2 regions of the Nostoc sp. UIC 10630 genome follow, and region 2 is predicted to be linked to the other one. Evidence: riboswitches for the same ligand, from Rfam matches in the RefSeq annotation. Region 2 holds a riboswitch; the other holds the start of a gene.

Region 1 (16,936 bases), on a different contig from region 2:
CATGTCACTGCACCTGCTTTGAGTAAAGCTAGATGCTCTCGATTTGCCATTTTCTTTCCTTTACTCCTGACGACCACCTAGAGGATTTGCTCGGCCAGCTACATTTTCAATGGCCGTTAAAGCTCCCGCCGCACCTGCTAGAATATCCTGTTCTTGCCCACCTAAGTAAAGTCGTCCAAAGCTACCTACAGCTTGAACTTCAAGAATGTTAATCCTCGCCGCTTTCTCGGCTTCATTGGCAGCGAGTGCGGCGTAAGCAGCAGGTTCCACTTCTAATACATATAGTGTTTGTCCTGCTAGTAGTAGCTGTCCCCGGCGCGTGCGATTAATCAGTTGTGTTTGATAAGCATCGATGTTGCGGATAATCTGACTGGAAATAACACGCGGTTTCAGACATTCCTCTCTTTTGACTCCTAGTGCCGCTAAAATGGCTTGACCAGCAGCTCGCGTTTCCCCTTGGGAGCTAGAATGAACTTCCAATAGTCCGTATAGTCGTTCAACTACCTGTACTCCCGGACGGACAGAGGCAGATTTCAGAGCTATATCCGTAATCTTATTAATTTCGATACCAGGAGAGATTTCAATCCACAGTGATGTATCCCCTGGTAATGGTAAGAAGCCTTGGGCTACTGTTCCCATATATGCTGCATGTTGAGGTTGCAGGTTGTCGAGAAATACGAAACTGCGTAGTTCTATTCCCAAGATTTTGCTCTCCAGTCATAAGGGTAAAAGTTATCTATTGCAAGATATGAGTGCCTAACTTGGGTAATTTTTGCCACAAGTGAAGGATGGGAAAGTACAAAGTATAAAAATTTTGCTGTCGATAAATTCTACACCTGAGAAGTATTCTGGCAGTAAAAACCGCCTTGATAATTGTACAAGCTTTATTACGCACAAATCGCTGCCTGCAATCCTAAATCGGGCAATGCTTGTTTTGATTTATTGATTAAGTTAATGTGACAAAAAAAGTCTTTAGCTAAACTGAAGCGGGGAAAGTTCAGTGAACTTTCCCCGCTATCTTCAAAATGCTGCCAAAACCGCAGCCAATTAAATTGACAAAAAGAGATTTTAAGAAGTGCCTCACCAAGTATTGTTGGCTTGATAGACTAATAGATTTGTTTTTCTGCGTTTAATAGAAAAACAAATCTATTAGTTTAAGGACTTCCAAAAAATAAATTATCCCAAATTATTTGTAGGGATGCACAGTTGTGCTTCCTGGAGATGAGATGTTTTTTTACTCTAAGTCCCTTATTTTGCCTCTGCCAGTATCCATCTGGAGTAAGCATCTTCGAGAAATCTGCTTTGACGACGAGTTCCTTTATGCTTGCTCACTCTGACTTTGAGGGTGGTTATGTACACTCCATCCATTACCTCATGCCCATAACCGAAAACTTGACCAATTTGCCCTGTTCTTTGATGCAAAGCATAATCCCCGATATGCAACATAATTCTGACTTCCTAATTAACTAGGTTGAGTAGTTTGTCGTTGGCTATTTGTGCGCGGCAAAATAACTCTGATGATATTAGTTCCGCGCATAAAGCTGTAAAAATTAAGCTGCAATTCGGAGTTGGGTATTGGGTGCAGTTTGAGCCAACAAACGAGTGTAAAGTTGAGTCAGTCGGAATCCGACACTGTACCAACTAAAGGCGATTTCTGTCCGTTGTCGAGCCGCTTCACCTAACTGGTCTCGCCAAGCTGGATTGGTAAGAATGCGGTCTATAGCAGTAGCAAAAGCGACTTCATCTTTAGGAGGTGCAAGTAATCCTGTAACTTCTGGTACAACAGTAAACTGCAACCCGCCAACATCACTAGCTATGACTGGTGTCTGACTAGCCATTGCCTCAATAGCAACTAAACCAAAAGGTTCATAGTGGCTGGGGACTACGCAGACATCAGCAGCGGCGTAGTAGAAGGGGAGAACAGTTTCATCTAGGCGACCAGCAAAGGTTGTACAATTTTCTAATCCGAGTTCATTCACTATGGTAGCAATGCGATCGCGTTCTATTCCATCACTCTGACCGGGACGGCTACCACCGCCAATTACTAGCTGGAGGTTAGCTTCACCTCTTAAATTAGACTTGGCAACGGCTCTTACCAAGGTTTCAATACCTTTGCGGCGGTCAAAGCGACCAACATAGAGAACCATTTTGGCATCTGGGGCAATTCCCAACTTTTCTCGCGCCGTAGTTCGCTGAATTCCCCCAAATTTGTCAGTATCAGTGCCACAGGGAATCATTTCAATATTCCCTTTGCTAGAAACGAGTACCCGCATGTGTTTCTGTTCTTGCGGACTGGTTGCAACTACACAGTCTATAGTTTCCAAGCAGGCTTTTTCTACAGCCAATCGCTGGGCTGCAATTACAGGAACATCACCAATACTTCTGTATTTAACGGCTCCTAAAGAGTGGTAGGTATGTACCTGAATCAGGGGTTGCTGTTTTTTCAACTCCATACCCACCCAAGATGATAACCAGTAGTTGGTATGAATTAAGGAGTAATGAAACCCTTGGCGCTGCTGAAATTTCTGGAATTCTTCGATGAATTCAGGTAAATGGCCAAACAAGTTATCTCGCCCGATAAACTCAGCTGGGCCAGCTTTTAACCGAATAGTACGACAGTTTGGACTATGTTGAGCGATCGCAGATTGTTCAGGATTACTACGACGAGTGAACATATCCACTTGCCAACCTTGCTGGGCTAAGGCATAACCTACTTGACGCACATAAACATTTTGACCCCCAGCTTCTTCTTGACCAATTTCAACGGCCGGGTCGCCATCAACAGAAATTAGGGCAATGCGATGTTTCTTATTCTGGAACATAGCTGATTTTCACCTCAAGGTAAATAATCCTGCCTCAAACGCCAGAAATCAAGATATTATTATCCTCTCTCAAGGTCGAGGGCAGGCACAACGAACCGCAAAGTTACCAGCCAAAGGACACTGACGAGAACAAGGCATTACTTGTTAAGAATGCTGCTCGTTCAGTCTCTTCTCAATGCCGACGAAGTTAGCTGACGGGCTAGGACTGAGAGATGTCCTTCTTAAGAAAGTTATGAGTTATGAGTTTAGTAACTTTTAACTCCTCACTATTAACTACTAACTTTCTTCAAAATACGCCCCAGGTTTGGTTCCTCCGCTCCGGTTTACCCTTTACAAATGTTTGTTGGGAATATAGTGGATTAGGCAGACTGATTTATTTTTCTTTAAATTTTTATAACCTTTAGTCATCAACTATGTCAACAGTATGAACAAAAAAATGGTGATGCTAATCACTTCAAAGCGCGTTGTAACTAGCTTTGAAGAATCAGACTGTAGGGGAAAGTTAGTGTTGTTGAGAAGCTCTCAAGAAGACACTTACTGATGTTGATTGCTACATTTTCTTTAGTTTCTGGGAATGAAATAATTTTGAGAGTTTCAAAGAGTTAAATATAGCAATGGCGTACTATTTTGCTAAACCAAGCGTCCAAGAGGAAAACCTCCAACGTCAAAATATCGAGTTGAGCCAACAGTTTGATACTTCAGGATCGTTTTTAATCCATTAGTACTTGGTTGGGATGTCAAAGTATTAGCTTTAAAAGTAACTTTTTTGACTCCTTTGACCAAAGATTCATGTAAAACACGACCCAATACGGTTCGGTTAAAGGGTAAAGGTTTTAAATACATCCTTTCCCCTTTACCCCTTACCCTTTACCCAGACCACAAGGAAAGTGAAAAATGCTTATCCGAACCGTATTGAAACAAGACCTATAAGTTCTTCTTGATGGGGAATATTCAAATTTAAAATCTTAGCTAAGGTAATAGCCACATCAGCTTAGAGACCCGGTGGCATCATCAATTATAATTGTGGATTTACCAGGTCTTTGAGTAATATCTTGAATTAATACTGTCCCAATCCTGCCAACGGCGGCAGTACTAAACCCAGCTTCATGTGCAGCATCTAAATAGGCTTTCTTCGTTTAAGTAATTACCATCAAAGTGTTGGCTAATTTCCCCCAAAACAGCATTTTTTCTAAAAAAAGAACGGGGTTGTTACTGGCGCTTTTGACAGAAAAGCCAACATTAATTGTATTGCTAAAATTACCAGTATCACCGAGATAATGTCCAGTTGCGATCGCAGAAGCATTAGCGGTAGTAAAAGTAGGAAACAACGAATGACTATTGACAAAACTTAAACCCTGTTGGCGAATTTCATGAAGATTAGGAGTTTCATCATCATTAACTTTGCTAGGTCGCAACCCATCGGTAATAAAAATTATTACACTGCGTTGGTAGCGTCTTAGCAAACCCTGAAGCTGTCAATACTGCAACAAGTGTAACTGTAGCTATTATCAGAAAAGTCTTATATATCTTAAGTAAAACCATTTTCTTACATCTCCAAATATAGGTATTTACGGATTTTTGGGGCTTTAGTATTTAATAAAACTATGTATAAAATTTTATTATCTATTAAAAGGAATACCAATTTTTCATCCCAGAATAAATTTAGATGGCTGCTTGACTTCCAGCCAATTGAAATGGACAATAGCAGTATTTATACTGGCTGTGAAGATATCAAGTATTTGAAGTTATATAAGTAAAGTTTATTAAATCATTGAAATATCTCTCTTTCATAAATGCTTTGAGAGCTACAAACGTTTACTATGTTATTGAACCGAGTATCTCAGTTTTGGGAAAATATTTTTTAAAGAATCCGAAAAGCAGCAACATCAGTTTGGAGATTAACTATACACGTACCAAAATGAGATGAACTCGTTGCTAAGTCATGGTTAATACAAATTTAAAACTGAGATTTAAACCCGTTTCTCACAGTTGGGTTGCTCTGCATCCACAGCCTAAAGGAGTAATTCAATTTATTGCAGGGGCTTTCTTTGGTACATTTGGCCCCATGCTTTTTTATCGCTATCTACTTCAGTCTTTATTTAATCAGGGATACACGATTATTCTTCTGCCGTTTAATTTTACTTTTAACCATTATGTAGAAGCTGGTTTTTTGATGAGAGAGCAGTATGAGATTTTGCCAGAGCTTGTGAGGATGGCAAGTGTTGAGGGATATGATTATGAAGCCTATCTAGATGATAAAAACTTTTCTTGGATTGGACATAGCCTTGGCTGTAAATATATTTCCCTGTTAGAAGGATTTACCGCTCTGCCAGATGATATTCAAAAAAGAGAACCTTTTATTCGGAATCTGCTATCTCATACTTCAGATAAGTCCCAAATAGAAAGTGTAATTAAAGATATTAACATTCTCGTCGAGGAACTTAAACGAAAAATTATAGAAGATCAGAAACTAATTTATAGTTACATAGGTCGGGAAATTAAAATTAATAGTGTCTTTATTAGAGGGCAAGTTTCTATCCTCTTAGCACCTGATATTAGCGATACAGCCAGTGCAATTCGCCCTCAATTTTTAGCCGATATCATCGATAATCTTGGTTTGGGTGTAAAACCAAACCCTGAAGAAACCAAGAATTTAATCAAGGATAGTGGGTTATTTAATATCATGGGTTTAGTCTGTTTTAAGTCTGATAAGATTGCTAAGTTAACCTGTGAATGGTTTACTGATATTTTGAAAAGACCACCTCAAAAATTTCTCGAAACTTTAGACGGTGGGCATTTAAAACCTTTAGGTATTCAATTAGGTAATACTGTCATTAATCTTTTTGACAAACCTTTAATTGAGTCAGTTCAAGATCGAAATAGAGGCTTTGAGCATCATGTAATTGAATTACTTGAGGCACTCAAAGAAGAATCAAAATAATGGGCATTGGGAATTGGGAATTGGGCATTGAGAAGAGGCAAGGGAGACAAGGAAGAGACTTGTTCAATAATTTCCCCCTGCTCCCCTGCTTCTTCCCCATTCCCTAATGCTTTTTCATCACAATCCCAATTCTTCTGGAAAGCCCAGCATGATGTTTAGGTTTTGGATTGCAGCTCCTGATGCGCCTTTGCCCAAGTTGTCGAGACGAGCAACTAGCAATGCTTCTTTGGTGGTGTCATTGGCGAATACAAAAACCTGAACAATATTAGTGCCGTTCACTGCGTAGGCGTAGCCCGTCGTAGACATCGCATCCAAAAATATTCCGTCTCGCAGCAGAGTAGAATCTTGGAATGGAGCAACCTGCACAAATTTTTCACCTTGGTAGTAATCAGCGATCGCTTCATAGATTACCTCACCTGATGGTGGATTATCCAAAGTTCCTAACGGCAAAGGCACTTGAACTAGCATCCCTTGCTCAAAATCCCCTACTGAAGGTACAAATAGTGGCGGCGATGCTAACCCTGAATAATAATGCATTTCCTTGACATGCTTATGTCCAAACTGCAAACCGTAGATTCCATAAGGATATAGTGACTCGCCCCCGGCTTGCTGTTCATGGAAGGTATGGTATTGTTTGATAAGATTCTTTCCGCCACCAGAGTAACCTGATACTGCATTCACGGTGATGGGAAAATTACTTTTTAAAAGTCCCTTAGCAATCAACGGACGGATACAGGCTAAAAATCCTGTGGGATAACAGCCTGGATTGCTGACAAACTGAGCGCTGGCGATTTTCTCTCGCTGTCCTGGATTGAGTTCGGGGAACCCATATATCCAGCCATTAGCTGTCCGATGGGCACTACTAGCATCAAGGATTTTAACCGTAGTACTACTTACTAAGCTAACAGCTTCGCGGGCTGCATCATCAGGTAGGCAGAGAATAACAACATCGACGGCATTAATTAGTTTAGCTCGCTCACTTGCATCTTTACGTTTAGATGCCTCAATGCTAACTAACTCGATATCATCCCGTTGATTGAGACGTGAATAAATTTGTAAGCCTGTGGTTCCTGATTCGCCATCAATGAAAATCTTAGGTTTAGTAATCATGCGGGGAGTATCCTTAGATGTCAGTAGTATTTTAAAACAGCTATCAGTTATCAAAGTTCAAGATGGGAATTTACACCCCAAATCAAACTTACCACGCAATAGTTCTGGGGAACTCTGACTCGCAACTGTTTACTCTGCACCTTCTGAAGGATCTTCAAAAAGGCTTTAAATATCTCTTGTCCTATGCGGAAAACGGATGGTTTCAACCCTTTAATTTATAAGGTGGTAAAAAATTAGATAATTACCGACTGAAAAACTCCGCAGACTTGGCATTAACAAGTCACGCTTTCTTCCCCTACTTGGGCTTTACACCAGTATTTTATCGCTTTCTATCTTCTGCGATCGCACGTATGAATACCACCTCAACTTGGCGTATTCTTCATCTTCACCAGGAATAATTCCCAAAAGCCTTCTTTATGCAAGGCTTTCAGCTTACCAAGCTTGCTATTCAACGCTTTGACGAGCTGTTTCCAAGTTCTACTTTGTCCTGATCTTACTGCTAAATACACCTGGAGAATACCTGACTTATTCTTGCTATCTCTCAGTACAATCGCGGTTTACAGTATTTGTTCCAAATTGTTGGAGTGTAAATTGCCAAAAACCTTGCAGATTCATAATTTGAGATTTTTTACAAAAATATTTTCCAATTGATGATTTAAGTGCGGCATCTGGGAACAATCTATGGAACTCAGATTTTTGTTCGGTACTTAGCACTTACTAAGCGCTTAAGAAAAGAACATAAACCTGTTTAAAATACTGTCCCAGTTTACCAAAATAACCCGTGAGTAAAAAACTAGAAACCTTAAAAGTATTTATTCTATTTTAGAGAAACAATAACCGAAAGAATCTAAATTAAAACAGTAATAAATAACACAGGTATTTGTCGCTCTTTCAACTGAGAGATAGATTTTTCATAGCTTTATTTTCCCAATTTTTAACATTCTAAATGCGGATTTTTCAAGCCGGATTTTGGTATGGAATAAAAACTTACCTACACTTGCAGTATCTATAAAAATGCCTAACTCTAAAATTCAAAAAGACCTTCGTCATAACTTAACGGTCAATGTTGTTGAAAGTGCATTTTTTGGTTTAGGAGCTGGTTTTGCCTCTTATATCACGATTATTCCTCTATTTGTTAGTGGTTTAACCAATTCTGCATTGCTCATTGGTCTGATCCCAGCTATTCCGCGTTTAGGTTGGCAACTACCTCAGCTATTAACAGCTGATAGAATAGCTCGATTACAGTATTACAAACCAACTGTAATGTGGTTGACAATTCACCAGAAACTTCCTTTTTTAGGATTAGCACTGGTTGCTTTGTTAGAGCTACAACTCAATCACCAAACTATCTTATATTTGACATTCGCCATCCTCATTTGGCAGGGACTAGGTAGCGGATTTAGCGCTCCTGCTTGGCAAAGTATGGTTGCTAAAATTGTTCCATCGGGAAGGCTTGGCATTTTTTACGGTGCTTTAGCTGCGGCTGCTAATCTAATGAGTATTATTGGTGCTTTGAGTGCTGGTTTACTGCTCAAGCAAATTGCCCAGCCATTTAACTTTGTTCTCTGTTTTTTGTGTGCCAGCCTTGCGATGGCTCTATCTTGGTTTTTTATGTCTAGGACGCGAGAGCCAGTAAACAAATCATTATCGACTATTGAAACTAGACGTGAATTTTGGGCCAGTCTTAATGTGATTCTCCGGTGCGATAAGAATTTCCGTTACTTTGTGGTCGCACGTATGCTTTCACAATTAGCCTTAATGCCACTTCCCTTCTATACCCTCTATGCCGTACACCATCAAGGTATGGGAGAAGCATCTATTGGATTAATTACTGGCGTGCTGATGGGAACGCAAACTATTGCTGGATTGGTTTTGGGTTGGGTAGGCGATCGCTGGGGTAACAAGTTGGTCTTGGAAGTTGGTTCTGTTGTTTGTGCTTTCAGTTCGGTTCTAGCTGGGCTAGCAACAAATATAAACTGTTTTTACTTGGTATTTATAGGAGCGGGAATAGGTATGAGCGCTCTGCAAAATATTGCTGCGGTAATGACCTTAGAGTTTGGTAATCAGCGTCAACGACCAGCCTATATTGGTCTTGGTAATACCCTTGTTGCCCCTGCCACAATGCTTGCTCCCCTTTTAGGTGGATGGATAGTGGATAATATTGACTATAGAACTGCCTTCTTGGTGGCAGCTATAGGTGGATTAGTTACAGCACTAGTTTTGCACCTAGGAGTGCGCGATCCACGTTATCTGGAACAAAATTTTAGTAACCATTCAGTTGAAGTTTTGCCTGAGCAGTAAGCATTTACTCCTCCCAAGCCAGAGTGCGTTTCACTGCTTTTTGCCAAGTATCAAAGTTAGATAATGGCCTATCGCTCCTCGGTTCAAACACACGCTCAATTTGCCGTTGCTGCACCAGCGCTTCGTAGCTCTCCCAAAATTCTATAGCTAAACCTGCTGCAAATGCTGCACCCTGAACGGTCGTATCGCGCATTATCGGACGTTCAACTGGAATACCTAATACATCAGCCTGAAATTGCATCAAAAAATTATTTTCGCAAGCACCACCATCTACGGTTAATCGACCAACTGGAGTACTGCTAGATGAATTAATTGCCTGTACTACTTCCAAAACTTGATACGCGATCGCTTCCAACACGGCGCGTACTAGATGCTCTGGTTGGACACTGGCGGTAATGCCGAAAAAAGCTCCCCTAGCACTCATATCCCAATATGGTGCGCCCAGTCCACTAAATGCAGGCACAAAGTAGACTCCGCCATTATCTGTCACCTGATTTGCCATCGTTTCACTTTCAGCAGCAGTTCTAATTAGCTTGAGGCGATCGCGCAACCATTGAATACAAGCTCCACTAGTAAACATACTACCTTCTAAGGCATAGCCTATATCCAATGCTCCACTTGGATTTGATTGTGTCCATGCCACCGTAGAAATAAGTTGATGGTGCGAGCGCACAATTCGATTGCCTGTGTGAGCTACCAAAAAGCTACCAGTTCCGTAAGTACATTTCATCAAACCGGGGCGATCGCAACCATGACCAAATAGAGCTGCTTGTTGATCCCCCAAGATCGCAGTAATCGGAATTTCAGCACCCAACAAAGCCGCATCAGTAACTCCAAATACTCCTAAACTAGGCTGAATCTGGGGCAAAATATGAGCCGGAATTTGAAACAGATTTAGTAAATTCTCATCCCAATCACAGGTTTTGAGATTCATCAACATTGTCCGGCTGGCGTTGCTGTGGTCAGTAGCATGGACTTTTCCACCTGTAAGATTCCACAGCACCCAGGTATCAATAGTACCTGCTAAAACATTGTTTAGGTCAACGTCTGTAAACTTATCTAATAGCCACCTAAGTTTGGTAGCAGAGAAATAGGCATCAATGATTAATCCAGTGCGATCGTAAATTTCATCAGCATAGCCTTGCTCTTTTAACTCGTGACAAAGGGGAGCAGTGCGACGATCTTGCCAAACGATCGCTCTATGGAGTGGTTTACCAGTAGTTTTGTCCCAAATCAAGCAGGTCTCACGCTGGACAGTTAGTCCCAATGCTGCGATCGTTGATGGAGTAATCTGGGCATTCTTAATGGCGGTTTCTATCACCCAACAGGTATCTTCCCAGATTTGTTGAGGGTCATGTTCTAACCAACCGGGCTGAGGATAATACTGAGTTAGTTCTTTGTATGCCTGCCCAACAATCTTACCGTCTGCGTTAAACACAAAGGCGCGGTTGCCTGTTGTACCTAAGTCTAATGCTAAGATGTAGCCCGATGATAGAGTTGTGTTGCCAAGTGTGTGCATAGCTGCTTTGACATACTGCGTAGGTGTAGCCCAACCTAGGCATAATGATTTTAGAAATGCGTATTAAATCACATATACATTATTTTGTGTACATTTAGGTCATCTTTTCTCACCAGATACCCATCTGTAATTAATGGAAATCTTTCAAGATGATGTGTTTTTTTGAGTCAAAACTGATAATACCTTCTTCTTGTAATTTACCCATCAATCGTGTAATTGTTACCCTGGTAGTACAACAGGCGCTAGCAATATCTTCGTGAGTAAAGCGAACACTTAGGCGAGTTCCCTCCGGCACAGTTTCACCCACTTCTCGTTTCAAAAGTTCTAATAGATAGTGCAAGCGCTCTTGTACTCTTCGCCTTCCAGAAATAGCTAAAAAAGATTCTGTTTGCCGTAACCTCTGATTGATTTTTGGTAAAAGCGTATGGCTCAGATTTGGAGAAGCCTCTATCTCTGCCGCGTAAATTGATACCAACTTAACATCAGATAAGGCTGTTGCTTGGTAGATATTTAAAGAAGTCAAACTAGAGCCAAAAACCATTCCTGCTGTTGCCAATCCTATCAACACTTCTTCACCCGTTTCACAGTAAGTACTGAGTTTGACCAAACCCAGAGAAACATACCAAATTACTAGTGGATTGAGGGGAATAGTTTCTCCTTTAGAATATTTATGCACTTGACCATCGTTGAACAAGTCGTCGTCATTCTTGACTGTTCCGGATTCTAAATACTGACGGTCACTAATATTACGCATCATCCAGCGCAGAGAGATTGCCTTACCTTGATGATTGCGGACAACTGTTACTGTCAAAGCTCCATCAAAGGACTCACCATGACGTTTTTGCAAGCTTACCAATAACTCTTCAACTCTGTCTGATTCAGATAATTGGATGAGTTCGCACCGAACCTGTTGACGTTCTCCTAGAGAAACAAAGTTCATCATTGGTTTACCCACCAAAAAATGCTTTGAAACATTGAGTAACCTCGCTGCGGTATGGTTAGCTTCTTGAATGATTCCTTCTGTATTAGTCACTAAATAGCCGTCCGGCGCAAACTCGAATAAATCTTGGTAGTGTTGGCGTTCTGCTTCTAGCCTATTTCGTGTTTCTAATAGTTCCTCATTTTGCTGATACAGTTCTTGTGCCGCTAACTGTACTATCTTTAAGGTGTTATAGAGTTCCTTTAAAGCTTGCGGCAGTAGATCCGGTGGAATCCAAGGTAATACACTAGCAGTTTGGTATAAATCTGCTAAACGCTTGTGTAATATTTCTGTACGTTGGATAAATTTTTCTATGTTCACCTTAAATTGCCGCTACTTGTTTGCAGAGGTTGAGCAAAAAAAATCTACTAGGTAAGAAATTATGGAGTGTCTATTAATACTTATAGATGTTTGAATACTTTATTACATCAAGCCTACGGTATTTTGATAGTTATTACGTCTACCTTTGGTCGGACAATTCGGTAAAATCAGCCAATAGGAGCGCCTAACTTGCTGAACTAAGATTAGGCTCATTTATAACCAAACTAATAAACCAGTAAAAATTGTGACTAGTAGACAAACTTAGATAAGACAGCATAACCAGAAAAAACCCGTTCTCAAGCTGAATTTCTCGCTATTGTTTAAGCCACTTTGTCATTCCCCCAATGAATGATTTAGTATTAATGATAATTATTTTCAATATTACCTAGAATAACTCATAATATTTTCCCTAACTTCCATCACAAGAATCAAGCCACCACCACCAAAGACATATAATCTAAGTTAAGTTTATTTGTGCTTATGAATACATTTATTGGTAACAAATTTCACAACAAGATTTCCAACTTCTGTAAAAAGTAGGGAATCAAAGTCTTTCGCTCTTAAAATCAATTATGGAATTCTCTAGCACAGGCAAAGGAAAACTGAAGTTTGCCAGTCATATAAAATAGCAAACTGAATTCTAATTACTGAATTCTGTTTGGTAAATTAAAAATAGACGTATAGGAAATCACATAACAACTTAACAATTATCCGCCTCTTTAGTTAGAGGATAAATGAAGCAGTCAGCTGATGTAATTTAACAATGCGTAACAGCTAATCAACGCGCAAGTTATGAGGAGTGATGGATGAGGTGTCAATACTATAAAATCTCGTCACTCCCTTTTATTTGCTTCAATTTACAGCGCTTTTCAAGTAATTGAACTGCACTGTCCTACTCTCAACTCCTGGTCTCAGTTGTGGTGTAAATACTTAAAATATGCTGTATTAACTTAACGGATGCCATCATTATCAATAGCGCTGTAGCTATCGCTGGGGAAAAGCCCTAACCAGGGGTCAGAACTAGGAGTTAAAAATAGTTGGGCGTATACTTGCTCATTTAGGGCTTCCACACTGCTTGTTTGCTTTCCTTGCATAAACCATTGATGAATTTGGCTGTGTAGCATATATTCATTTCTGACTGTATCTAAAGCCATTGTGGTTTCAAATTTTTTCACTATGATCGGCAAATTATCTTCTTTCGTGTTGACAGGCTGAGACTTTTTAGCTCTGATCAAAGAGATGCTATTTTGATCTAGCTTGACATCAGCGGCATAGAGTTGAGCGATTTTGTTCCAAACTTCCTGGTCGGTAATTTCAGCTAAAGCATTTTGATTCCGTTCAGCATCAGACTGAAAAGCACTCAGCATTGGCGTTTCAACTCTCATCTTAGAAACTGCTAAAGAACTTGCTCTTTCTGCTGTAGGAGGCTGACTGGGATTGCTCGGAACTTTCACCAACTTAGGGAGAGACTGGATACCCAGGCGGGATAAATCTGCAACCCATTGGGCTTGGATAGAGTTTAAACGATCGCTGTGGTATTTTCTTAAAAAAGCCTCGCGATCGCTTTTTGCAAGTTTACTATAATCTTTTACCGCTACTTCAGCCTGCTGTAACTGACGTAAAAATTCTCTGGGACTATATAATCCTGGAATTGCGTCGATTGGACGACCCGATGCATCTAATATATAGTGAATGCTATTACCTGTAATTGTTCGCTCCAACTTGCGTCCATCGCCAAAATCAATCGTTACTTTAGGTACAGGGCGCACCGATTGCCAGTGCAAGATAAAGTGGTCTTGAAGGAGCTTAGAAATTTCACCATTCGGATACAGCGCTACCCTGAAAAACCTACTATTGGCACAACTCAAATCCTGATCCAGTCTGCCCAGCAAACGCAGAGATAAAATAGGTTTACCACTAGTTCTAGCAGCAGCTTTGGCTTGTTCTATGTCAGTGTACCAGTACAGGCGAGAGGCATAACAATCTCGTTGTTGACAGAGTTCGTCTAAAGCTACCCGGAGTGCAGAAGAAGGTAGAACTGCATCTGAAGAATTAATATCTAGCGTATTCCTATGAGATTTGAGAAATAGTTGTAACCCGCTTGGACCTTGTTTCCGAAGTACTGAAACTTCTTGAGATAACTTGGAGATTTCAGCTACAGGAGTTTGAGCATCAGCTGTCTGCAAAAGACTGAAGCTGGCTAGCATGAGTGCGAAAGGATATTTGAAGATTTTAAATTCCATATATTTCCAGAAAAATAGGGGCGTGGGTATCGTTATTCCTAACTAGAGAAGTCTAGTCTAACTTGTAAGAATCTCCAGATGCTCTGAAAGTTTCAGGTGGGATAGTAAAGCTTAAAATCTCAACAGCTCAAAAAATTATCACTTGATTGCTGGCTGGTTCCTCTGATACGAGCGGGATGCGGCTTTAGGATGTATGGAGATAAACGAATAGTATCTATTACTGAACGTATACACGTATTTATTTACAGAAGCTACTTCATAAAGCTCAGGTTTTATTAAAAGTTCATATACTTTCTGCTTTAGTTACTTAAATATGCGAGTTAAGAGTTGATTTCTTATAAACTAGCTTTATTAAAAAATCAGTAGTATTCCTCTTTTAGTAATAGGTCAAATACAACTAAAGTATAAATGGTTGTGCTGGCTTAGTTGATGAACAAAAACGTCAGCTATTTCAGGTGTATATATTTTATATCTCTCTAACAGACTGATTCAGCAGTCTTGAAATAGCCATTCTCTTTTTATTAAAGGGAAATTTACATCACCCTTAATTTATAGGGATTTGACTCGGTACGCTTAAGCTTTTTCAGATAATTAATTTACTAGTAAGTGCTAGTATTCATTCACTTATGAAACCCGAAAATCAGGTTCCATAGGGCAACATTGCCATGATTTACATCCTATAGCTACGGTTTATTTCTAACTAGGAGCAAGCACAACTTCTTGAAAATTTGAATATTTACCAACCCATTTTGCAAATCTCCATGCAACAATATTTTTCTCATTTACTCATACTGGCATTAGGAACAACTTCGACTTTGATAATTACTCCATGTCAAGGTCAAACTCCGGTAAAGCCCAACAATCAAAATACTGAGAATATTAGTTCCCTATCTTCAAATTCACCTTCGGCTATTCCATTGAGTGATTCTGCTAATTCTACTAATAACAAACCAACTATCCTCTCTGAGGTAAGCAATAACTCTTCTGCTGCGAATGCAAATATAGCTGCAACGAAGCCAAAGCCACGGCTTCCTATATTCAGCAGAATTTTTCCCACACCTTCGATGCAGCAATAATCAACGGCTAATATTCACAGGAAGTTCAAATTTATTGAGTGAAAATATGACCCCAGCAACAAAGGTTCTAATTGTTCTCTTTTGCTGGGGTGAGAAAAATATCATCCATAGCAGTTCTCGTTTGTATGCAATATATCCTGACTTCACTTCCATTTCCCTCTTTTAAAAAAAGAGAAGATTTGAGTGTTATCCCTCAACACAACAAGGTTGGGGCTAGGGTCTATATTGAACTTAACTGAGAACCGCTATATATGTTAGGCATACCCTGACTTCCTTGATGCTTGCATTTGACAAAGCAATAAACCAAACCATTGATTTTGATCTGTTTATATTTGAAGAGGTAATAAACCTTTTACAGTCAGTTACTCCTTGATAGTATCAAGGTCAAATTTGCGGGAAATTTCGGTGAGGATAGTCTCACCTAGTGCAGAATTCACCTTTAAATGACGGATAATCCCCTAATAGCTGATTCATGCTAATTTCCAACATATCTGCACACGCATCAATCAGCCGGTATTGCATGGATAGCCTAGATAAGGTTTGAAAAATAGCTTCTTTTATACTAAATTTGCTCGATTTGGATCTCACAGTCTGCTCCCGCAGTAATTATGCTATTTTCTGGAAAAGCATTCCAGTTACCTATAAATAGAGGTTCAGACGCAATAATTACAGAATTTGAAAAAGTCGGATCGTCTCTAATCCAATAAAGAGATGGAGCCGGAGAAGTTGTAGCAAATCGAGAAGCTATCAGGCGATGTCCGTCACTAAAGATTACATTGATTGAGGCTTCTACTTGATAGCGCTTTGCCATCTCTAATAGTGTTAATAATGTAGTACGTAAAGCATACTCTGGAGGCCGATGTTTGTTAATTTGATTTTGTGAAAGTAACAATGCAAAAATGTGTTCAGAGTCAGTATTACCATTAATTTTTTCGTAAAAATCTTGAGTTAAAGTGCTGCGGATTTTTCTGTGTAATGTTTTGTGGAAATTTTCAATCCTTCCATTGTGAATAAATAGCTGTTGTTGATGTTTAAAGGGCTGACAATTAGCAAAATCTACGGCTTGTTCGGATGTAGCACTGCGGACATAAGCAAGCACACACTTGGATTCAACGTAACGGCTGAGACTGGGTAAGTTTATATCATTCCAAATAGGTAGGGTATTTTTGTAGGTAAATGGTTCGATATCTTTTTGGCTATGATACCAACCCACACCAAAACCATCTGCATTTACTACCCCAGAAGTCATTTCGCGGGGTTTATAACTCTGAACTATGAGTGAGTGTTCTGGTTTATACAAAAGATGCTCTAAAGAAACAGGCGAACCAAGGTAAGCAAGTAAACGGCACATGATGAATATTCCACCTTCTATTAACACAATTATTGGGCAACAGCCTTACCCGCTTTTATTCGCCATCATTAGTGGTTCCCACTTATATGGTTTTCCATCACCTGATTCTGATTATGACTTGCGTGGGGTGCATATTTTACCAGTTGAAAAAGTTGTAGGATTAGAAACTGGGAATGAAACTATTGAAGTTTCAGAAATTCGCGAAGCTTTAGAAATTGATTTAGTAACTCATGATGTCAAAAAATTCTTTTTAATGCTGCTTAAAAAAAATGG
Region 2 (14,167 bases):
CAATTATTAATACCGCTTTAGGAGTTTCTAGCGTTCCCAAAGATTATTTAGATGTGGCACAAGTGCTAGAAATGCCCCGTTGGAGACGGATTACCAAAATAATTTGGCCTGCAAGTTTACCATATATTTTTACAGGTTTACGGATTAGTTTAGGTATAGCTTGGCTAGTAATCGTTGCTGTGGAAATGCTTACAGGTGGTATTGGTATCGGCTTTTTCGTCTGGGATGAATGGAGTCGTTTAAACCTGAGTTCAGTCTTTTTAGCTGTGTTCATAATTGGCTTAACTGGGTTAGTTTTGGATTACGCCGTGGGCAAACTCGAAGAATTAGTAACCCATCGCCCAAAAACTTCCAACTAACAAAATTTGACTGCGATCAAAACAGCAAGATGTAACCAGACTCTGCGCTTCTGCGTGAGCAATTCATCACAAATGGAGCTATAAAAATGGGTGATATAAACTGGACTCGACGAGATTTTATTAAGGGAATAGGAGCAACCACAACTGGGATAGCGCTGTCCTCCTGTGGAATTTCAGGAGATAGATCGGCCAAAGGGCTAACAGAAGAAGCCTTGGCTGTACAACCAGTAGTTAGATCGCAAGACCTAGAAAAATCCGATCTCACCATTGGTTACGTTCCCGTTAATGATTGTGCGCCATTTGCGATCGCCTGGAAAAAAGGCTTCTTCCGCAAATATGGTTTGAACGTCACACTCAACCGCGAGGCTAGCTGGGCCACCTCCCGCGATGGTTTAATTTTTGGTCGCCTAGATGCTTCACCCGTAGTATCTGGTGCTGTCACCAACGCCAGAATTGGTGCAGAAGGCGCACGTCACGCCCCCTTGTGTGCAGCAATGACCATTCACCGCCACGGTAACGCCATGACGATGAACAAAGCCATGTGGGATTTTGGGCTGCGCCCGTGGTATGAGTATCAAGAAAAATATGGCGATGGTGCTTTAGAAGCCTTTGGGCGCGATTTCCGAGGTTACTTTGACAAACAACCGCCAGAAAACAGAGTTTGGGCAGTAGTATTAAGTTCCTCCATTTACGAATACTTTATCCGTTACTTATCCGCCGCCGCAGGGGTTGATCCGCTTAAAGAGTTCCGCGTCATCATCGTACCGCCACCCCAAATGGTGACAAACGTGCGGATTGGTGCAATGCAAGCTTACATGGTTGCAGAACCCTGGAATACAAGGGCAATAACAGGTAACGAAAACATTGGCTTTACCTTTGCACAAGGCAAAGAAGTCTGGTTAGGACACCCAGATAGACTTTTAGGAGTGATGGAATCTTTCATCGATAAATATCCCAAAACCTATCGTTCTCTAGTTAAGGCAATGATTGAAGCTTGCCAATATTGCAGCAAAGCAGAAAACCGCCAAGAAGTTGCTGAACTGCTTACAGAACGTTCCTTTACAGGTGCAAGACCCAAAAAGAAAGATGCCCCAATTGCGAAGTTTACCAGTCCCGGAATTCTCGGAAACTATAACTATGGCGGCTTTGATGGCAAAGACCGCACCATTAAAGCCGATGATACTACGATTTTCTTCGATATTCCTGACAACCTTCCGAAACAGCCAGGAGAACACTCAACATTCTTGTGGCGATCGAGAAGTATCTGGTTGATGACACAAGCAGCACGGTGGGGACAAATTAAGGAATTCCCCAAAAATGCTGAGAAACTAGCCGGACAAGGCTGGAGAACAGATTTATATCGGGAGATAGCATCTGAAATGGGCATCGAGTGTCCCAAGGATGATTACAAGGTCGAACCACCAGAGGTATTTATAGATAAGAAAGGCTTCGATCCCAGTGATCCTGTGGGCTATCTGAATAGTTTTGCTATCAGGGCTAACGCTCCCACTAACTTTTTCATGTCTTAAATCCCAACTTTAAATCTTGATTCTGGCAATTTTAGATTTTAGATTTTCGGTACAAGTCGCAGTTAATCCAAAATTGATTGACTAAATTATTTCGGGAGCCTTTGATGATGGAATATACCTCATTACCTATTAATACCCAGACAGGAGTTCTGCCCCGCACTGGATTTTTAGAAATTGAAAATTTAGTCAAGTCTTATCCGACACCTGATAAAGATAACTTTGTCGTTTTAGATGGAGTTAATCTAACGATTGGTGAAGATGAATATATTTCTGTAATTGGTCACTCTGGTTGTGGGAAATCAACTCTATTAAAGATAGTAGCTGGTTTAGAAAAAGCCACTTCCGGATCAGTTCGGCTTGATGGCAAAGAAATTCGTCAGCCTGGAGCCGAAAGGATGATGGTATTTCAGAACTATTCATTGTTGCCTTGGTTAACCGTGCGAGAGAATATCCGTTTAGCTGTGGATGAAGTGCTAAAAAATGCTAATCGGGCTGAAAAAATTAGCATTGTAAATGAACACTTGGCAATGGTAAACTTGACGGCGGCAGCTGACAAATATCCTGATGAAATCTCTGGAGGGATGAAACAACGAGTAGGTATTGCCAGAGCCTTAGCAATTCGTCCCAAAATGTTGCTGATGGATGAACCTTTTGGGGCACTAGATGCACTAACTCGTGGCAAATTGCAACGGCAGGTATTGGATATTTGGGAAAACCATCGGCAAGCAGTGATGATGATTACCCACGATGTAGACGAAGCAATTTATATGTCCGATCGCATCGTCTTGATGACCAATGGCCCATCTGCTAGTATAGGAGAGATTTTAGAAGTTCCTTTTGAGCGTCCACGCGATCGCGCTGCCATGCGAAACTCAAAAGAATATTTTGAACTCCGTAACCACGCCCTGAATTTCCTCGATCGATATTTTGCCCAAGACGAGTAAATTAGATTATCATTTTTTTTAGTGGGTAGCCTAATTCAAATTCATCAAAGCTGGATTTGGAACGGAGGAACCAATGTTTGGGGCTAATCTTACGAGAGACACCTTCCAGTCTTAGCCCGTCAGCTAACTCCGTAGGCAATGGAAGGAACCCCCAAGATTTTGGCTGTAATACAGTTATTATTGGGGTTTCCTAGACTGATTTTCAGATTTGCAATTTTGGTTATCGTTACTCAATTTAAAATCCAAAATTGTTCGACTGAGGGTAGCCAAAGTCCAAAAATCTAAAATTTGTCCCCCTGCTTCTTTCTCATTACTAATTCATTTCATTGGGAGAAGTAAAGCTGTGCAAATCAAGCCAATGTTAGCACGTCTGCAAAGTGCCACAGGTCGAGATGACTTAATTGAACAAATGGTACTGCTGCCAGAACCAAAAAAACCTTTTTCTAAAAAACCTCAAGAATCAAAAGCAGTTAACTTAATTGTTGCATACAACGCATCTCCTAACAGTCATACAGCACTAGATATTGCTTTCTGGATTGCCCATCAAACCCGTCTAGCTACTAATGCAGAAGTTACAGTTCAGGCTGTTTATGTATTAGAAGACAATCAAAGCAGTCAATATCCAAATATCTTGAGCTTTCCACAACAGCCTTCATTAGAATGTCAAATTAGTGAAGTATCAAAGTCTGTGACACAGGTGTTAACTCAACCCAAATTGCAAACAGTGGTAACTCCCTTGCAACAAGCAGATATAATTCTCTGGCAAGCCCGAAGTCTGGCTGAAGAATGGCAAGGTTCCTTCAAATCTCATTTGCGGTTTGGCAGCATTTCCACAGAACTTCACAAAGTTGTTGAATCAGAAGCCGCCAATATTCTATTTCTCGGTTGCCAATCTGTTAATCATCCGATGATTGAAGCATTAGGTTATAATTTCCCCTGCGCCGTTTTGGGTATTCCCAGTTGTATTGATGAATAATCGCTGTTTAAAATTTCAGTAATTTTTATCCAATTGTAATCATAGATAAGTCACCTAAAACTAGGTGGCTTTTTTCACTAATATGCAACAAATAAAACTTCAGGAGTAAGATGTGGACAACTGGCAAGCAATCCTTAGTGTAATTACATTTATAAGTGTCATTATTTTAGTGATGACCGAATGGGTACATCTCACCATCGCGGCATTATTGGGAGCATTATTATTAGTTTTTACCAACGTCATGACTTTAGAAGAAGCTGTTGGTTATATCGGCAACAGTCATGGAACACTAGGTTTATTCTTTGGAGTTATGGTGCTAGTACGAGCTTTTGAGCCTACCAAGATATTTGATTATTTAGCAACTCAAATAGTACTCTTAGCTAAGGGACAAGGCAAGCGTCTATTACTCGGTATTGTGGCTATTGTGACACCCATCTGTGCAGTTTTACCAAATGCCACAACAGTAATGTTGTTAGCGCCTTTAATTCCACCAATGGCAAAAGAAGTGGGGATAAATTTTGTTCCCTTGTTAATTTTAATGGTATTTGTTGCTAATAGTGCCGGACTCCTAACTTTAGTTGGAGATCCAGCTACCTTTATTGTTGGTGATGCTGTAAATATCAGCTTTACAGATTATTTATGGGAATTGAGTTTAGGAGGGGTAATTGCCGTTGCTATAGTAATTGCAACACTACCATTTTTATTTCGTAAAATTTGGAATACCCAGTTAGATAATTTAGAAGAACTGCCACATCCACAAATTAATCATCCACGAGCTTTAAGCTTTGGTGCAGTTATAGTATTTTTCGTCCTGCTATTTTTTGTCGTTGGAGAAACTCTACCAGTTCCGGTTTCGCCTGCTGCCGCAGCTTTGTTAGGAGCAGCTTTAGCTTTATTGTTATCTCACCATAGCAAAATCGATTCAGTTAACAATATTTTGCGGGATGTAGACTGGAGTACATTAATATTTTTTATGAGTATTTTTGTGCTAATTGGAGGGTTAGAAAAAACAGGTGTAATTAATGGTTTATCAGGAATATTGGCAGCAATTTTAGGAAAAAATATTATCCTAGGTTCCCTAGTTTTATTATTTTTTGTAGGTATATTATCCAGCGTAGTCCCCAATATTCCTTTAGTGGTGGGTATGGTTCCCTTACTCAAACAATACATTGTGACTGTGGGATTAGCACCCGCAGAAGTTCTAGCCCAAGATTTTCAAGGGCAGTTTCCCCCAGAAGTATTACCGCTTTTTTATGCCATGATGTTTGGTGCAACTTTGGGAGGTAATGGCACATTAGTAGGGGCATCATCTAATATCGTCGCTGCCGGTATTTCTGAGCAGCATGGACGACGCATCTCGTTTAAAACTTTCCTGCACTACGGCATTCCAGTGATGCTGTTGCAACTGGTAGCTTCGGCTTTGTATGTGTTGTTTCGCTTTTTACTTTAGATAAAGGTAGGGGCAATTTATGAATTGCCCCTATCTGAAAACTAGGGTTTAGATTATTATTTGCGGAAGTCTTATATAGCTGTAGCTACTAATAGCCAATTATGTGCAATACATCGCGTAAGACACTATAGCCAGCTAAATCCCAAAGCAAATAGGCGAGAAAACCAATTGCTGCCAAACGACCGTTCCAGATTTCGGCTTGAGGAGTCCAGCCAAACAAAAAAGCATTGCGGTCTACACCATTGTAGGCTTTAGCAACAGGTGCTAAATCAGTAGAAGATCGAGGTTCCATTTTTTTCTCCAATATCCAGTAAGTTTTCAAAGGTTCAATCTTTAGTAGCCAACTAAGTGCAGTACGTCGCGTAAAACGCTATAGCCAGCTAAATCCCAAAGTAAATAGGCGAGAAAACCAATTGCTGCCAAACGACCATTCCAAATTTCGGCTTGAGGAGTCCAGCCAAACAGAAAAGCGTTGCGGTCTACACCGTTGTATTCTGGTGCAACAGGTGGTAAATCAGTAGAAGACCGAGTTTCTTGAGTTGCCATTTGTTTATCCAAAATTTCTTAGCTTTTGAGATGTTTAATTTCTAGCAGTCAATCAGATGTAAAACATCGCGCTAGACACTATAACCGACTGAATTCTAAAGCAAATTATTCTTTATGCAAGTATTGGCAAATCCCTGGAATAATGAGTTGCCATCTTGTTGTCGTCAACAATTCATTTGTTAACTTTAATGTAGCTATTTATAACTAAATTGCTTTCTGCCTGTAGGCACAAACTACAGGCACTTCTTGGGGACGATAATCAACAACATATTAGTGCAGACAAATCCACCCTGAGAGGGTGATAAAAAGATAATTATAAATAAATGTAAAGTTCTAGTAATCAAACTATAGCTTGGGCAAAATCAATCATTTTGATTAAGCAGTTAAAATTAAGAGCGTGGCAGCCAATAATTAACCAAATTTATAACTACTTTTATCGTTAGATAATAAAATTTATATCTTTTGCTGTATATAGTTTTCAGCCCTTGGAGAGATGCTTTCAACAGCTAAATTCTACGATTCTGAACTAAACAGTTAGGTATTGCCATAGGTACAGACAAAAATACTAAGAGTTGCTTCTCAAGAAAATCTTAATTCCCCAAATTTAAACTTAGTAGAAGGAAATACAATGTTCCAAAGTACGGAAATCATGCTGGGACTCTACAAACCACTATTGTGGTTAGCACAGGTTCCAGTAGATCCCTCAAACGTCACGCCAGCACAGGCATCGGTTCTGACTTCCGGGCCGCGCTTTTTTGTGGCCTTAATCTCCGGCGTGATCCTAGCCTTTGCTTTCCAATTAGTTCTAACTAATCTCTCCCTTGCAGCCGGGATTTCCTATCTGGGGCACTCATCTGACTCGGATTCAGATTCTGGGGAAGTCGGAAGTTTGGGCGGCAGCATTCGCAAAATCGGCACAGCAGTAGGGATTTGGACGTTATTCACTGTAACGATCGCTTTATTAATTGCCTGTTTCCTGGCAGTGAAATTAAGCCTTGTAATCTTAGATCCAGGCTTAGGAGCAATTCTCGGTTTGGTGATTTGGGGTGCTTACTTTTTACTCCTGGTTTGGGTGAGTTCCACTACTGTGGGTTCCTTAATTGGCTCAGTCGTAAATACGGCAACTTCCGGTTTTCAGGCGATTATGGGTACAGCTACAGCCGCACTAGGCGCGAAAGCTGTCAATAATCAAGTTGTCGCAACAGCTGAAGCCGCCGCCGCCGCCGTTCGCCGAGAACTAGGAAGCGGCATCGACCCTGGAAGTATTCGGGAAAACATAGAAGATTATTTAGATAAGCTGCGTCCACCAGAGTTGGATGTGTCGAAAATTCGGAGTGATTTTGAAAATTTACTCAACGATCCCCAATTAAAAGCGATCGCCGGGACTCCAGATATTCGCAACATTGACCGCCAAAAGTTTATCGAGTTAGTCAGCAGCCGTACCGACCTTTCCAAAAAAGACGTTACCCGCATTGCTGATACTTTATATAAGGTTTGGCAACAGGTAGTAAGTCAGCATTCACCCACTGAAGACCGGATGGGTGAGTTAATGGATTATCTGAAATCACTTCCAGCAGGACAAAGTAAGACAGATGAACTTAACGCCAAGCTGGATCGATTAGTTGCAGAAACACGTGGTTCCAAGGAAGCTGACCAAAAGGCATCTACTGTTGGGCCAATTCAAAGTACCATCCAGCAAGGACTATCGGCATTAACCGGCATTGTGTTGGGACGCACAGATTTATCTGATTTGGATGTGGAAAAAATCTTAGGTAGCCTTACCACAGCCAAAGATAAAGTCACCCAACAAGCAGATAAGCTAGGTTTGCCAACACCATCACAACCCTATAGCCCAATTCGATCTGATATCGAAAATTATCTGTACAACACTTATGCTTGGCAACTAAGCCCAGAAAAAATTGCCCAAGAATTTCGTGATGTCATTTACGACCCAGCAGCTGACCCTGGAATAGTCCGCAGAGAACTAGAAAGATTATCACGTAACGATTTCGTCAAAATTCTCCAACAACGGGGACTACTTACCCAAGCCCAAATTCAGCGCATTGCAAATCAGCTAGAAGTTGTCCGCAAAGATGTGCTGGTGACAGTTACAGGTATCGAAGAAAGAGAAATAGTCCAAGACTTGCAACGCGCAGTAGAAAGTTATCTGCTCGTTACCCCGAAAACAGATTTGACACCTGAAGGCATTGAGCGGAATTTTAAACCACTGTTGCAAGACCCAGATGCAGATTATGAAACCCTGACATTACGACTGGCGCACATTGAACGTCAAGAAATCCGGGAGATATTGCTAGAACGGAATGATATCCAGCTATATGAAGTAGACAGCATTCTGGATGAATTGGAAAAACAACGCGATCGCGTCTTGATAGAATCCAAAGGATTAGCTGAACAGGCACAATATCAAGCAGAAACCCTGTGGCTGAATGTAGAATCATATCTGCGTAACACCGGGAAATCAGAACTGAATCCTGATGCCATCCGTGCGGAGTTTAAAAAGCTATTAGAAGATCCCCAAGCTGGAATTAGTTCAATTCGGGCACGGTTGTCTCGCTTTGACCGCGATACCTTAGTGCAATTATTGAGTCAGCGCCAAGATTTGAGTGAAGATCAAGTTAATCAAATCATCAATGCGGCTGAGGAGTCGTGGCATAATATTCGCCACACACCCCAAGCTGTAGTGGATAAAGCCAAAGAGCAATACGACTCTGTTACGACCACGATCGCAGACTATCTACGGAATACTGGTAAACAAGAACTCAATCCTGAAGGTATTCAGCGAGATTTGAGCAAATTGTTTGAAAATCCCAAAGAGGGAGCCAGCGCATTACGCCGTCGATTGTCGCAGTTAGACCGAGATACACTGGTGAAGTTGCTCAGTCAACGTCAAGATTTGAGTGAACAACAAGTCAATGAAATCATTGATTCCACCCAAACTTCGATTCGTAACTTTGTACGTGCGCCTCGTCGTTTAGCTACCCGTACACAGCAAAGAGCAGAAACATTCAAAGCTTATCTAGAAGAGTATTTGCGCCAAACTGGTAAAGAAGAACTCAATCCTGAAGGTATCAAACGCGACTTGCAACTACTATTGCACGATCCACGAGTCGGGGTAGAAAGTTTTAGCGATCGCCTTTCCCATTTTGACCGTTCTACCATCATCGCCCTGCTGAAAATTCGGGAAGATATGTCTGATGAAGAAGCAGCGCGGATTGCCGATAATATTGTCTCCGTCAGGGATCAATTTGTAGAACAAGTGCGGAATATCCAACGAGGCATTCAAGATGCAATTGATGGGGTTTTTGCCCGCATCCGCAACTATCTTAACTCCCTGGATCGCCCGGAACTAAATTACGATAGTATCAAGCGCGATGTCCGCACATTTTTTGACGATCCTCAAGCGGGATTTGATGCCCTGCGCGATCGCCTATCTTCTTTTGATCGTGAGACTTTAGTAGCAATTATGAGTTCTCGTGAGGATATCTCTGAGGAAGATGCCAACCGGATCATCGACCAAATTGAACGGGCCCGCAACACAGTATTGCAACGTGCAGAACGCATACAGCAAGAAGCCCAACGCCGCCTAGAACAGGTGAAGCATCAAGCACAGCGACAAGCTGAAGAAACCCGCAAAGCCGCAGCTACAGCAGCGTGGTGGCTGTTTGCCACAGCATCCGTCTCCGCCGTTTTCTCTGCATTAGGAGGAGCGCTGGCTGCAAGGCCCTAGTTTAACAAGTTGTCTCCGCTCACATTTAAGCCTCTCATTATCGGGAGGCTTTTCTATTTGTCATTTGTCATTTGTCATTTGTCCTTCAATATAGTTCAGTTAAGGCTAAAACTCTTTGCCAAAGTCAATTTTTTTTAACGTAGACGCGGAGCAGTGAGCCAGTCCGGTGGACGGGTTCCCCGGCATAAAGGAACTGGCGAACCCGTAGGGCTTGCCGCAGACTACCGCAAAGAGAACAAAGAAATGCTTAAAAACCAATGACCAATGACTAATAGACATCTCCGAAAAAGAATGTAGAGACGTAGCACTGCTAAGTCTCTACAAGGTTTATGGGTAACGCATATTTAATTTCTGGAGATGACTAATGACCAATGACAAATGACAAATGACAGCTTAAGAAACGCCATACTTCTTAAACCATGCCAAAAGACGTTTCCAACCGTCCTTAGCATCTTTCTCGCGGTAGGAGGGGCGATAATCGGCAAAAAAAGCGTGGGGTGCATCGGGGTAGACGATGATTTCAGATTTGCCGCTGCTAGACTTTAAGCGATCGCGCATCTGTTCTACTGTATCAAGGGGAATACCCGTATCTTTGCCACCGTAGAGTCCGAGAATGGGGACTGTCAACGCCGATGCAATATCAATTGGATACTTGGGCTGAAGTTCGGTAGCATCGCCCACGAGCCGCCCATACCATGCTACACCTGCCTTCACCTTGGGATTGTGTGCCGCATACAACCAGGTAATGCGGCCGCCCCAACAGAAACCTGTAATCGCCAATTTATTGGCATTGCCTTTAGCTGATTTCACAGCCCATTTTACCGTCGCATCGAGATCGGATAACACTTGAGAATCTGGTACTTTGGCAACAATTGGGCGAATTTCGTCTATACTGCTTAACTTAGTGACATCGCCTTGACGGATAAATAATTCCGGTGCGATCGCCAAATATCCCAACTGAGCAAAACGACGAGTAACATCTTGAATATGCTCGTGTACACCAAAGATTTCTTGAATTACCAAGACAATTGGGAAATTTTCACCAGTGGCGGGTGCTGCTCTGTAGGCAGGAATTTCACCATCTTTGACGGGAATCTTCACTGCACCAGCTACCAACCCCTTAGCATCGGTAGCGGTGACTTGAGCAGAAATGGGTTGCACTGCCAAGGCAAAACCCGTCGCCAAGGTGCTTGTTGCGATAAATTTGCGGCGTGTTATTTCTTTCATCATCTCTACCTTAAATTGGCGGAAACTTTATTGTTGGTTATCAGTACAGTAGTACGACAACAAATATTACAATTTATGAATCAGTTTACCGTAATATTTTAGATTCGTTTGCTGTCCAAATGTTTCTTCTATAGCAATCTGATTTGATTTCTGTTCACGCAGCGCAAGCACGATAGGAGGGCAACAGGCAATAGGCTACAGTTAAAAAGCCTATTTGAGCTATACTGATTTTTTCAAAAATCAAATATGAGTCCTATATGTGGCTTTGGTCAGAGAAAAGCCGCCTGTACTGGCAAAGAATAAGCCACGGGACTAAACAATTTTCGGTACTGAGTCACCTTCTGACTGGGTTCCCCTATCTCAAATGCGCGGAAGGGTAGGTGTACAAATTCTATAGTCCCCAAAAAGTGCTTCTATTCCAGATACAGTAAGGCTTTCAACCCATTACTCGCCTAATCATAATCCGCGCAATCTCTGAAATACTTACCAAAAGACGATTTCAGCCTTTAAATTTTTCTGGCACTCTTTCCAAACAAATTCTGTAATGCTATGATTGCCCTTGAATCGCGCAACTGTATCTTGAAAATTAAATACAGCTTGGGTTTCAGGCTCCCGCTAATTGCAATTTATCAAAATCCCTATTAGGGATTGAAAATTTTGAAATGTATTGTTTTGATGTAAAGCTTAGAATTGCAATTTATCAAAATCCCTATTAGGGATTGAAACGCGGTTACGAGTCCAACTGATAAATTCTTTGGTGGATTGAGTGGGCACTAGAAAGCATCGACTTGCAAAAGTCAATTTTCTAAAAATAAAAACACGGATGAATACTGATAATTTATCTGTATCCATCTGTGATTATCTGGTGTCAATACCTGGGAATTAAACCATTAAACTTGTTGTATTTATGGATGACCATCTTCAACCACAAATGAAGCCCGCTTACTAATCGTGCCAAATGGGGTTGTGACATTTGACATCACCAAATAGTCTGTCTGCCAGTTTGTGGGAGTCAGAGAACAGCGAACATAGCCCCTTTGATTATTAAAAAACTTAATGTGTGGGTTATCGGGTAAGTAAGCTTCAACTGCGGGGGTGGTGTCTGATCCATCTCCACCGGAGCTAATTGAAGAACAGACGAATTCACTGCCAACTGTGGCGGATTGTGGATTATCAAAGTTAGCTTTGAGATTCATCGCCCAGTGGGAATGTACATCACCTGCCAAGGATACTGGATTAGAGGGCTGGCGCTGTCCGAGGAAAGCCATGAGGCGATCGCGCGAAGCCACATAACCATCCCATTTATCCATGCTGTAAGTTCCGCCTTCTCCTGGTTTCATGTCTCGTTGAGCAATCGGAACCTGCTGTGCCAAAACATTCCACTTTGACTGTGAGCTATTTAAACCATCGAATAACCAAGTCTCCTGTGCCTTACCGGTAATGGTTGCATTGGGATCTAAATTCTCTGGGCAACGTTCTTTAGTGCCATCACCACAGGGCTGATCGGTGCGATATTGGCGGGTATCTAAGACATGGAAGGTTGCTAAATTACCAAAGGAAAGCCGACGGTAAAGTTGCATATCGGGGCCAACGGGACGCGAAAAGGGGCGCAGTGGCATGTGTTCGTAGTAAGCCTGATAAGCAATAGCCCGCCGTTGAAGGAAAATAGCCCGATCCTGATCTGGTTCAGTATCAATTTCTGAAATATTGTTGGCGTAGTTGTTTTCTACTTCGTGGTCATCCCAGGTAACAATCCAAGGAAATGCTGCATGGGCTGCTTGGAGATTGGTATCAGTTTTATAAAGGGCGTGACGGTTGCGATAATCTTCTAAGGTGAGAATTTCTGAACTATTGTGCTTTCTGGGAGTAGTGGTTGAGATTCCCCCTTCATAGATGTAATCACCAACATGCACTACTAAATCGAGGTCGTCCTGTGCTAGATATTTGTAGGCGGTATAGAATCCTTGCTGATAGTTTTGGCAGGAGACTAGACCAAAGTTAAATTTACTCAAATAGCTATTTGCTAAAGGCGCTGTACGAGTGCGACCAATAGGGCTAGAGTCTTGACCGACAAGGAACCGATACCAGTACCAAGTATCAGATTGCAGTCCTTCTACCACAACTCGCACTGAGTGAGCTAGTTGTGGGGTTGCAAGTACCGTACCTCTAGAGACAATGCGCCTCATATCAGGATCAGTTGCTACTTCCCAGCGAATTGGCACATTCACAGGTGGCATTCCACCTCCCTCTAAGGGTTCAGGAGCCAGACGAGTCCAAATCACTACGCTGGTAGGATAGGGTTCACCCGACGCTACACCCAAGGTAAAAGGATAATTAGAAAATCTACCTGTAGCGATCGCTGTTTGATGAGAAAATTGATTAGCGATCGCTAAACCAGACAATGCTCCTGCCCCGATAATTAAGTTGCGTCGTTTCATTCGACTATGCAAGAACTGCTCAAAATTCCGGTAATCTACCATTCTCTACTCCTGAGTAACAGGTAAGTTAAAGCACAGCAACAGCTAACACAAAGAAGACAGGGTAATCGTAGGCAAACTTAGTAATTAATTCCCTTACCAAAATCAGGTTTTAATTCCCATTTTTCCCATTATTATCAATGTGTTAGATGTTATGTCGCTACAGAAAAGCCTACTAATAAGAGATTAATTTTTGGCAAAGAAAGCATTAATATCAACTTAATGAAGGTTAGATTTTAACCTTTTTCATCAATGTTAATTTTCTCTTCATCATCAAGCCAAAGCTACAAGCAAAGAGAGCGCCAACTAAAGGTGTAGTTTCAGGTACTTGTGTATAGGAAACTTTACCTGATATGGGTTCAGCATCTGGAGAAGTTCTAGAGAAAATTGTAAAATCTTCACCGATGATTTCGTAACTGGTAGAACTGGCAGGATCAGATTTATCGTTGAACAAATAATCTAATGCAAAAGATGTTTGTCCTGTTAAAGATGTGGTTTGAAATGCAACAGGAAAGTCTGGATAGTTGTTGTCATCTTGTTCTGTGTAGACGGTAGAATCACCGTCAAACTGAAAAGAGAGTGACTGAATTGTAGCTTCGGGAGTATAGTCATTACTCAAATTCGAGTCATCAAAGCTAAAAAAGCCATTTCCCTTAGTTACAGGACTATCAACTGTGAAAGCGTAATTAATAATTGCAGCAGATACAGATTTTACATCTACAATAGCAAAACCTAAAGTTAGGCTAGCAGCAGCAATGGCTAATTTTGGAACTATTTTCATCTCCATTTTCCTCACAATAAACTGATATCACTGATTAGAATAGTGATAGAAATCAATGATTCTTCCCTTTTTAATAAAGAGAAATAAGTCTCCAAATAATTGGATGCACCTTATATTAAAATTGCAAGTT

What was found. Region 2 has a riboswitch for cyclic di-AMP ahead of G1O98_RS15775 (universal stress protein). Riboswitches for the same ligand answer to the same signal wherever they lie in the genome.
Region 1: it holds a riboswitch for cyclic di-AMP, as region 2 does, so the genes downstream of both, G1O98_RS01735 (glycosyltransferase) here and G1O98_RS15775 (universal stress protein) in region 2, are expected to answer to the same signal.

The regions. Positions count from the first base shown of each region.
Region 1 covers NZ_JAAGOG010000003.1:81,288-98,223, forward strand. The annotation lists gene G1O98_RS01720 (pentapeptide repeat-containing protein) at 1-50, opposite strand, end outside; gene G1O98_RS01725 (hypothetical protein) at 61-702, opposite strand; gene G1O98_RS01730 (hypothetical protein) at 1,249-1,446, opposite strand; gene G1O98_RS01735 (glycosyltransferase) at 1,551-2,822, opposite strand; cyclic di-AMP (ydaO/yuaA leader) riboswitch at 2,984-3,198, opposite strand; gene G1O98_RS01740 (hypothetical protein) at 3,453-3,665, opposite strand; gene G1O98_RS01745 (alkaline phosphatase family protein) at 3,959-4,285, opposite strand; gene G1O98_RS01750 (DUF1350 family protein) at 4,765-5,763, shown strand; gene argC (N-acetyl-gamma-glutamyl-phosphate reductase) at 5,881-6,870, opposite strand; gene G1O98_RS40565 (hypothetical protein) at 7,140-7,271, shown strand; gene G1O98_RS01760 (MFS transporter) at 7,888-9,174, shown strand; gene glpK (glycerol kinase GlpK) at 9,179-10,693, opposite strand; gene G1O98_RS01770 (helix-turn-helix domain-containing protein) at 10,824-11,993, opposite strand; gene G1O98_RS01775 (hypothetical protein) at 12,944-14,236, opposite strand; gene G1O98_RS01780 (hypothetical protein) at 14,998-15,312, shown strand; gene egtC (ergothioneine biosynthesis protein EgtC) at 15,875-16,663, opposite strand; gene G1O98_RS01790 (nucleotidyltransferase domain-containing protein) at 16,662-16,936, shown strand, end outside.
Region 2 covers NZ_JAAGOG010000058.1:1,845-16,011, reverse strand. The annotation lists gene ntrB (nitrate ABC transporter permease) at 1-359, shown strand, start outside; gene G1O98_RS15785 (ABC transporter substrate-binding protein) at 446-1,888, shown strand; gene G1O98_RS15780 (nitrate ABC transporter ATP-binding protein) at 1,996-2,832, shown strand; cyclic di-AMP (ydaO/yuaA leader) riboswitch at 2,850-2,982, shown strand; gene G1O98_RS15775 (universal stress protein) at 3,191-3,808, shown strand; gene G1O98_RS15770 (SLC13 family permease) at 3,921-5,258, shown strand; gene G1O98_RS15765 (high light inducible protein) at 5,347-5,550, opposite strand; gene G1O98_RS15760 (high light inducible protein) at 5,592-5,804, opposite strand; gene G1O98_RS15755 (MFS transporter) at 6,433-9,552, shown strand; gene G1O98_RS15750 (dienelactone hydrolase family protein) at 9,946-10,779, opposite strand; gene G1O98_RS15745 (alkaline phosphatase) at 11,685-13,259, opposite strand; gene G1O98_RS15740 (PEP-CTERM sorting domain-containing protein) at 13,486-14,037, opposite strand.